Regions from separate parts of the Mesorhizobium sp. M1334 genome, predicted to be linked through region 1. Evidence: predicted binding sites of a transcription regulator. Region 1 holds the regulator's gene; each other region holds the start of a gene.

Region 1 (2,203 bases):
ACTGCAATATGATGGCGGTGGCTTTGCGCTGGCGCGATCCGGATCGCTATCGCGACGACTTCATCGCCATCCTGCTTTCGCATGGCATCGGTATGGGGCTTGTGCTGAAGGGCGAACTGTTCACCGGGACGCATTCCTCGGGCGGCGAATTTGGCCACATGATCCATCATCCGGGCGGCGCGCTCTGCCGGTGCGGGCGGCGCGGCTGCATCGAAGCCTATGCCGGCAACTATGCCATCTGGCGCAACGCCAGGCAGATGAGCGAAGACAGCGAACCGGTCGCCGACGTCAGCGACGCCGACATGCGCGCGCTGGCCGCCCGCGCGCGCGAGAAGGATGGGCCGGAACGCGAGGCCTACCGCAAGGCCGGCGAAGCGCTGGGTTTCGGTCTCGGCTCGCTGTTCGCGCTGATCGATCCGGCACCGGTCGCGATGGTCGGCGCCAGTGCCGCCGCCTTCGATCTGATCGAGCCGGCCTTGCGCAAGGCCATCGCCCAGACCGCCGGCGGCCAGCACTCGGGCTCGATCTCCTTCGATACCGAGCCGAACGAATTGCCGCTGATCCGCGAAGGCTGCGCGATGCGGGCGTTAAGCTTCGTCGACCAGGAGATTTTCGCGCCGGGCGCGCAAATGAGGCCCGGCGTCAGAAAGAACGTCGCCTGACCAGGCGGGTCAATCTTCCCGGATCGCGTAACCGGCACCGCGGATGGTGCGGATGACATCCGGCATGCGGCCGTTGTTGACGGCCTTGCGCAGCCGCCCGACATGCACGTCAACGGTGCGTTCGTCGATATAGATCGTCTCGCCCCAGACATTATCGAGCAACTGGCTACGCGAGAAGACGCGGCCCGGATGCCGCATCATGAACTCGAGCAACCGGAATTCGGTCGGCCCGAGCCGGATCTCGCTCTTCTTGCGATAAACCCGGTGCGATTCGCGATCGAGCACGATGTCGCCGACCTTCAGCACGCTGGACAGCACTTCCGGCTTGGCGCGGCGCAGCAGCGCCTTGACCCTGGCCATGAATTCCGGTGTCGAAAACGGTTTGACCAGATAGTCGTCGGCGCCGGTCGAAAGACCGCGCACCCGGTCGCTCTCCTCGCCGCGCGCGGTCAGCATAATGATCGGCAGCCGCTCGGTTTCGGGGCGCACCCGCAACCGGCGGCAGAGCTCGATGCCGGAAACCGCTGGTATCATCCAGTCGAGCACCAGAAGGTCGGGCACATTCTCCTGCAAACGGATCTCGGCTTCGTCGCCACGTGTCACCACCTCGACCTGGTAGCCTTCGGATTCGAGATTGTAGCGGAGCAGCACGCCCAACGGCTCCTCGTCCTCCACCACCATTATGCGTGGTGCGATCATCGGCTGGGCACCCCCATCATGTCACCGGTGCGGACATTGTCGTTTCGTCCTGCTTCGGACGATTGACCGGCAATTGCTCGCCGGTCAGCACATAATACGCATTTTCGGCGATGTTGGTGACATGGTCGCCGATCCGCTCGAGATTCTTGGCGCAGAACAGCAGATGCGTGCAAGCGGTGATGTTGCGCGGATCTTCCATCATGTAGGTCAACAGCTCGCGGAACACGGACGTGTATTTGACGTCGATACGCTCGTCGGCGGCACGCAGCTTGGCCAACGCGGCCGCATCGCCTGCAGCATATTCCTCGATGACGCCCTGCACCTGAATGAGCACCAGCTGCGCCATCGCATCGATGGAATGCGAAAGGTCGCGCGGCGTGACGCTGAGGCCGACCGCGCTCACACGCTTGGCGATGTTCTTGGCAAGGTCGCCGATGCGTTCGAGGTCGCCGGCCATGCGGATCGCTCCGACGACATGGCGCAGATCGTGAGCCATTGGCTGGCGCTTGGCGATCAGGGTGATGGCGCGGTCGTCCAGTTCGCGTTGACGCGCGTCCATGATGGCGTCGTCGGAGACGACGCGTTGCGCCAGCACGTTGTCGGAATTCAACAGGGCCTTGGTCGCCCCGCCGACCATCGAACCGGCGAGGTCGGCCATGTCGCGGATCAGCTTGCTGATCTGCTCGAGATCCTCGTCGAAAGAAGCGACTGTGTGTTCGCCCATGGTCCTGTCCTCATATGCATGATCGGAACGGCTCAGCCGAAGCGGCCGGTGATGTAGTCCTGCGTGCGCTTCTCGCGGGGCGACGTGAATATCTTCTCGGTCCGGTCGAACTCGACCA
Region 2 (2,203 bases), on a different contig from region 1:
GGCGGGCAATCTCGTCAGGATCGCTCGTCGGGGTCACCGTAACATTCGAGACCAGCGGCACGACCGGCGCACGCTTCGTCACGGCGGCCAGCGCCTCCCGCATGATCTCGGCCGCAGGCTTCATCAATGCCGAATGGAAGGGCGCCGAGACCTGCAGCATCAGCGCCCGCTTGGCGCCCTTCTCCGTGCATAGCTTTGCCGCCAGTTCGACCGCCGGCCTGGCGCCGGAGATCACCAGCTGGCCGCCGCCATTGTCGTTGGCGATCTGGCAAACCAAGGCTTGCGCAGGATCTTTGGCGGTGCCTTGGGCGGCCTCTGCGCAAGCGGCCTCGACGTCGGCCTGTTCCAACCCGATGATCGCCGCCATGGCGCCCTCGCCGGCCGGTACAGCCGCCTGCATGGCATTGCCGCGGATACGCAACAGCCGGGCGGCGTCGGCGACCGAAACGAAACCAGCGGCCGCAAGTGCCGAATATTCACCGAGCGAATGGCCGGCGACATAGGTGACCTTGCCGTTCAGGGAGAAGCCGCGCGCCTCCAGCGCCCGGACTGCGGCGAGTGACACCGCCATCAGCGCCGGCTGAGCATTGGCGGTCAGCGTCAGCGTCTCTTCCGGGCCTTCCCAGATCAGCTGCGATAGTTTTTCACCGAGCGCGTCGTCGACTTCCTCGAAGATCCGCCGCGATTCCACAAAAGTATCGGCGAGGTCCTTGCCCATGCCGACGGCCTGGCTGCCCTGCCCCGGAAAGGTGAATGCGATGGCCATGGTCGGCTCCCAGCTGCTGGTTCTCGCTGCCTGTGACGCAAGGCGTGCGCCCAAGTCAAGTCCAACCTTGACCGCTCAGCGTCGGCCGAGTGCCTGTTTCGGCAGGCTTTTTGGCGATCACTCATGATGAAAACCGCTCACGATTTGTTTGTTGGCTCTTCTTATTTCCGCCGCAGGCGCTAGGCTTTGCGTGACAGTTCGATGACAATCGAGTGACGCCTTTGTTGCGGGCCGGGGAACTATTGAAGTGGCAAAGACCAAGCAGAGCGCAGCCGAGGCGGCGCCACAGTTTCTTGAAGGCGATCCGTCGACTGGCTATCTGCCGGCGCGCAGATGGCCTGTCATCCGCTATGGCCTTATCAGCTTGCTGGCTGCGGCCATCCTGGTGTTTGCCATCGAACTGATCGTGCGCGGCAACTTTGCCGGCACCATTGATTTCTTTCTGCAGCCTTTCAAACCCGGCTGGACCACGATCATCATTTTTGCGCTGATCCTCATCGGCCTCGACGCCGTGCTCGGCCGCAGCCATCAGAGCCTGATGATCGTCGCGCCGCTGACATTGTCGCTGGCGTTCGTCGGCCACCAGAAGTCGCTCTATCTCGGCGATCCGCTCTATCCGACCGATTTCCTCTATTCCCGGCAGATCGTGGCACTGATGCCGCTCCTGGTCCGCGACCGCCCAGGAACCGCCATTGCCCTGGCGATCGGCATCGTCGGCGGGCTGTCGCTGCTCGTCTATGGCTGGCGGTTATGGCGCCGCCGCGTTCCGGCGCTCAGCCACAAGGGCCGCCTTGCCCGGCTGACGCTGACGGTGCCGCTGATCGCTTTCTTCGTCTCCATCATGGACTATGCCACCTTCTCGTGGACGCGCGACCGGCTGCAGATCATCCCGATTATGTGGGACCAGAAGGAAAACTATGCCTCGAACGGTTTTGCGCTCGCCTTCGCGCTGAACGTCCCGATGGCGCATGTCTCGGCGCCGCCCGGCTATTCCGACAAGGCGATCGAAGCGATCGGCAAACCGCAGGTGATCGCCTCGGTACCTGCCGAGAAGCCCGACATCATCGTCGTGATGAGCGAATCCTTCTGGGATCCGACCAAGCTGCCCGGCGTCACCATCACACCCGACCCTATCCCCAATGTGCGGGCACTGCGCACGGGCTACATGTTCTCGCCCGAGTTCGGCGGCATGACGGCCAACATCGAGTTCGAGGCCCTGACCGGCTTTTCCAACGCCTTCCTGCCGGCGGGCAGCATTCCCTACCAGCAATATGTGCGGACACCGACTCCCTCGCTGGCGACCTTCCTGAAAAGTCAGGGCTACCGGGCGCGCGCCATCCATCCCGGCACCAACTGGTTCTGGAATCGGGGGGCCGTCTATGCCGATTTCGGCTTCAACGACTTCAAGTCCGAGGAGACGTTGCCGCCCATGCAGAA
Region 3 (2,203 bases), 100 kb from region 1:
CATAGTTCATGCCGGACTTGACGATATCGCCGAGGCCGCCCGACGATTCGGTGAAGATGCCGCATTCGCCGGCGAGGAATATCTGCTTGGCTTCGGAGGTGCGTCCGCCATATTTGAACGTGCCGTCCTTGGCCAGGTCGGCGAGCGCCTGGAAGTGGTTGACGAAAATCGGCGCATTGATCTTGAGTTCGACGTCGCCGCCGGCCAGGCCATTCTGCTGGGTGGCCCAAGGCACGTCATTCCACGCCGCGAAATTCTCCAGATGGATCCAGGTCAGCCAGGTCGAGGTATAGCCGCAAGAAGCGGCGCCGCTCGTTTTGATCTTCTTGGCGGCTTCCCAAACCTCGTTCCAGGTCTTGGGCGGATTGTTCACGTCGAGGCCTGCCTTCTGGAAGATGTCCTTGTTGTAGTAGAGGATCGGCGAGGAGGAGTTGTAGGGGAAGGACAGCATGGTGCCGTCCGGCTTGGAATAATAGCCGACGATGCCGGGCAGATACTGGCTCTTGTCGAAAGTCATCCCGGCGCCGGTCATCACATCGGCCACCGGCTTTATCGCACCCTCGGCCGCCATCATCACGCCGGTGCCGACGTCGAACACCTGGAGGATATCGGGCGCTTGCCCGGCACGAAAGGCAGCGATGCCGGCATTCAGCGTCTCCGGATAGGTGCCCTTGAACACCGGAACGAGCTCATATTCGCTCTGGCTGGCGTTGAAATCCTTGGAGATCTTGGCGACGACCTCGGCGTTGGCGCCGGTCATGGCGTGCCACCAGCTGATCTGCGTGACGGCGAAGGCGGAGGTGGTGGAAAGCAGGGTCACGGTGGCGGCGATACCGGCCGCAAAGCCGAAGAACTTCATGTTTCATCTCCCGTTTGTCATTGGCGAAAGGGGCACCTCCGCAAAGCCAATATGTGGCGCTGATGACAATCGGACAACGGTTTTGTTGCCGATCAATGAACTCCATTCCTTCCTAAAGTGCACTCGCTACCGAAACCGGGCGTCAGAAACGACATCACCGCCTTTTTCGGCGCAGCGGCATCGGTTTTCCCCCGAAAAGACCCGCCTCATGGCCTACGGGTTAACTATTCGTTAAAATCTCCAAGAGCTAATCCGTCACACCTCCCTGTTAGTTTTGACCGAGTGAACCAGGATGCTGACGGTCTATAATTGTATCGTAAATCAGCACGACCTGAGACTGGTTGCGCTCGCCGCACTCGTCTGTGGAATTTCTTGTTTCTCTGCGGTTAATCTCCTTAAGCATGTCGGCCGATCGACCGAGCGAAACCGGCTTGTCTGGCTGATGATCGCCGCGGCCTCGACCGGGTTCGGCATATGGGCGACGCATTTCATCGCCATGACCGCGTTTACGCCGGGAATACCGAACGCATACAATCCGGGATTATCCGCCTTTTCGCTTGCCGCCGCCGTCATCCTGACCGCGCTTGGGATGTGGGTCGCCACCTTGCGGCGCGGCATCGACCATTTCCTCGTCGGTGGCGCCATTCTCGGCGGCGCCATCGCGACGATGCACTACATCGGCATGGCCGCTTTCGAGGTCGAAGGCCGGGTCGTATGGAACCTGCTCCTTGTCGCGATATCGCTTCTGGCCGGAGTGACCCTTGCGGCACTGGCGCTCCTGGTCGTCTTGCGCCGCCCGTCAGCACTCGCGACTCTCGGCGGCGCCGCGCTTTTGACGCTGGCCATTTGCAGCTTGCATTTCATCGCGATGACCGCGGTGTCGATCATTCCGGATTCCTCGATTGAAATATCCGAACATTCCGTCGAGCCCATTTCCCAGGCCTTTGCCGCAGCGGTCGCCAGCCTTGTAATCCTTGTGCTGTCAGGTGCGGCGCTGTGGATCGACCTGCGCTTTCGCCGCCAGAAGCTCGAGGCCGATCGCATGCACGATCTCGCCAACGCGGCGGTGGAAGGTCTGATCGTTTGCGATGGCACCCGCATCGTCAGTGCCAATGACAGTATGGCGAAGCTGACCGGAACAGCGACAGCCACCCTGAACACGATGCAACTCGGCGAGCTTTTCGAGGGACAGAGCGCAGCCGATATATCCGGCTTCGGCGAACAGGCGCAGGAAGCAACATTAAGGGGCAGCGACGGCGCGAGAGTTCCTGTCGAGCTGATCGCCAGGAAGATCACCTACTGCGGCAGGCCTCATACGGTGCTTGCCGTTCGCGACATCCGTGA
Region 4 (2,203 bases), on a different contig from region 1:
GGATCGGACCCGAAACGAATTCCCAGAACGGATTGAAGTCCTGGAACTGCGCCTTGTCCGGATTGTAATAATGCGCGGCTGTGTAATGCACGTCAGCGGTTAGCCAGACGGTATTGCCGATCCCCGCGTTCTTTATATAGCGAAGGAGGTCGGCAATTTCCAGCTCGCGCCCCTTGGCCGGGCCATTGTCGCCATTGCTGATTGCCTCAGCCCCGACCTTCTTGGTGCCGTCGTTCCAGACGACGAGGCCGAGCGGCATGTCGGCGGCGATGATTTTCCAGGTTGCATTGGAATTCGCCAGCTCGCGCTTCAGCCATTTCGTCTGTTGTTCGCCGAGGATACGCGATTGCGGCGTCATCGTCTCCTGCATATTCGGACCGTTGGGGCCGCGATAGGAACGCATGTCGAGGAAGAACACGTCGAGCAGCGGCCCATAGGCGATTTTGCGGTAGACACGGCCGGGCTCCGACGGCTCGTAGCGGATCGTCGTCATTTCGTGGAAGGCGCGCGCCGCGCGTGCCGCCAGTACATGGATGGATTTTTCGGTGTAGCGGTCGTCGGCGCTCAGATCCTTCGAATCCGACCAGTTGTTCACCACCTCGTGGTCGTCCCATTGGTAGAACGTCGGGCAGATGGCGTTCAGCGCCAGCACGTTCCTGTCCATCAAATTGTATTTCCACTGACCCCGGTATTCATCCAGCGTCTCGGCAACCTTGCGTTTTTCGTCGATCAGCACGGTGTTCTTCCACTTGCCGCCGCCGGGCAGGTCGACCTCGTCCTTCATCGCGCCATCGGCATAGATCGTATCGCCCGAATGCAGGAAGAAGTCCGGCGTGTGCTTGGCGATCGTGGCGTAGGTCTTCATGCCGGTGTCGTCGATGCCCCAGCCCTGGCCGGCGGTGTCGCCCGACCAAGCGAAACGAATGTCGCGCTTCGAGGCAGGTGCCGTGCGGAAGCGGCCGACGATCGGCTCGGAAACGGCGTTGATATCGGAAAGATCGGCCGCGACCATGCGGTAGAAGATGTCCTGGTCGGAGGCGAGATCGGTAAGCAGCCGCTTCACCGTATAGTCGCTGGCCGGCGAGCTATCGAGCGGCGCCAGGCGGACGGCATTGGCGAAGCTCTCCGTCGGCGACACTTCGAACATGACGCGCGACGGCCGGTCCGTGCGCGCCCAGACCATGCCGCTGGTCGCGTCGACGTCGCCGGATTGGATCCCGTGGGTAAAGGCCGGGCGCTGATTGGCGCGCGAGTAATAGGGAAGCGCGAGGCCCGACGCGCCGACCAGGCCAACGGCGCTGGCCGACGTGACGAAAGCGCGCCGCGTCATCGAAATCTTGTTCATGGCTGTCTCCTGGATGGCGTTGAACGTCGCCGCCAAGCTCCAGCTTCAATGTTTCAGGCACATTTCGAAACGATGAAGGTTTGATAACAGTGAACAGGCGGGCGATCTCCCCCTCAACGGGGGAGATTAGCACTCAACTGTCGCACCCTAAGCCGCCTGCGGTTCCGGCTCGAAGGCCGGGCGGCTGGTGTTGATCAGCAGCGAGATGCAGGCGGCGGCTATTGCCGTCATACCGGCGATCAGGAAGGCAAGCTCGTAATTGCCTTGCAACTCGCGCATGGTACCGCCGAAGAAGGCCGCTGTCGCGGCGCCAACCTGATGGCCGGCGACGATCCAGCCGAAGACGATCGGTCCGCTGCGGTCGCCGAACGCCTCGTTGGAAAGCCTCAGCGTCGGCGGCACCGTGGCGATCCAGTCCAGTCCGTAAAACACGGCGAAGATGATCAGGCTGGTTGCCGAAAAGCCGGAATAGGGCAGATAGATCAACGAGAGGCCACGGATGCCGTAATAGACGCCGAGCAGCTTGCGCGGGTCGAAACGGTCGGTGAGCCAGCCCGATAGCGTCGTGCCGATCAGGTCGAAGATGCCCATCATCGACAGCAGGCCGGCGGCTTGCACTTCGCCTATGCCCATGTCGCCGCAAAAGGCGATCAGGTGCGTGCCGACCAGCCCGTTGGTGGTGAAGCCGCAGACGAAGAAAGTGGCGAACAGATACCAGAACACGCGCGTGCCGGCGGCGCGGCGCAGCGTGCTCAGCGTATGCGAAAGGAAATTGCCTTGCGCGGCCGGCGGCGCCGGCGGCACGTCGTCGGCATCGGCGCCATAGCGGACCATGCCGATCGAGGCCGGGCGCTCCGG

Evidence for each region. The regulator PhoB, encoded in region 1, activates phosphate uptake and scavenging genes when phosphate is short. The targets are predictions, from matches to a motif close to TGTCATNNANCTGTCAT.
Region 2: the regulator PhoB is predicted to act here: its motif matches at 957-973, upstream of NKH17_RS22350 (LTA synthase family protein).
Region 3: the regulator PhoB is predicted to act here: its motif matches at 922-938, upstream of ugpB (sn-glycerol-3-phosphate ABC transporter substrate-binding protein UgpB).
Region 4: the regulator PhoB is predicted to act here: its motif matches at 1,418-1,434, upstream of NKH17_RS17830 (alkaline phosphatase D family protein).

Annotation. Positions count from the first base shown of each region.
Region 1 covers NZ_JAMYLM010000002.1:557,414-559,616, forward strand. Annotated here, with positions in the region: gene NKH17_RS06195 (ROK family protein) at 1-662, shown strand, start outside; gene phoB (phosphate regulon transcriptional regulator PhoB) at 672-1,361, opposite strand; gene phoU (phosphate signaling complex protein PhoU) at 1,378-2,085, opposite strand; gene pstB (phosphate ABC transporter ATP-binding protein PstB) at 2,118-2,203, opposite strand, start outside.
Region 2 covers NZ_JAMYLM010000014.1:107,584-109,786, forward strand. Annotated here, with positions in the region: gene fabD (ACP S-malonyltransferase) at 1-766, opposite strand, end outside; gene NKH17_RS22350 (LTA synthase family protein) at 1,014-2,203, shown strand, end outside.
Region 3 covers NZ_JAMYLM010000002.1:452,596-454,798, forward strand. Annotated here, with positions in the region: gene ugpB (sn-glycerol-3-phosphate ABC transporter substrate-binding protein UgpB) at 1-859, opposite strand, end outside; gene NKH17_RS05625 (bifunctional diguanylate cyclase/phosphodiesterase) at 1,152-2,203, shown strand, end outside.
Region 4 covers NZ_JAMYLM010000009.1:120,211-122,413, forward strand. Annotated here, with positions in the region: gene NKH17_RS17830 (alkaline phosphatase D family protein) at 1-1,345, opposite strand, end outside; gene NKH17_RS17835 (MFS transporter) at 1,493-2,203, opposite strand, start outside.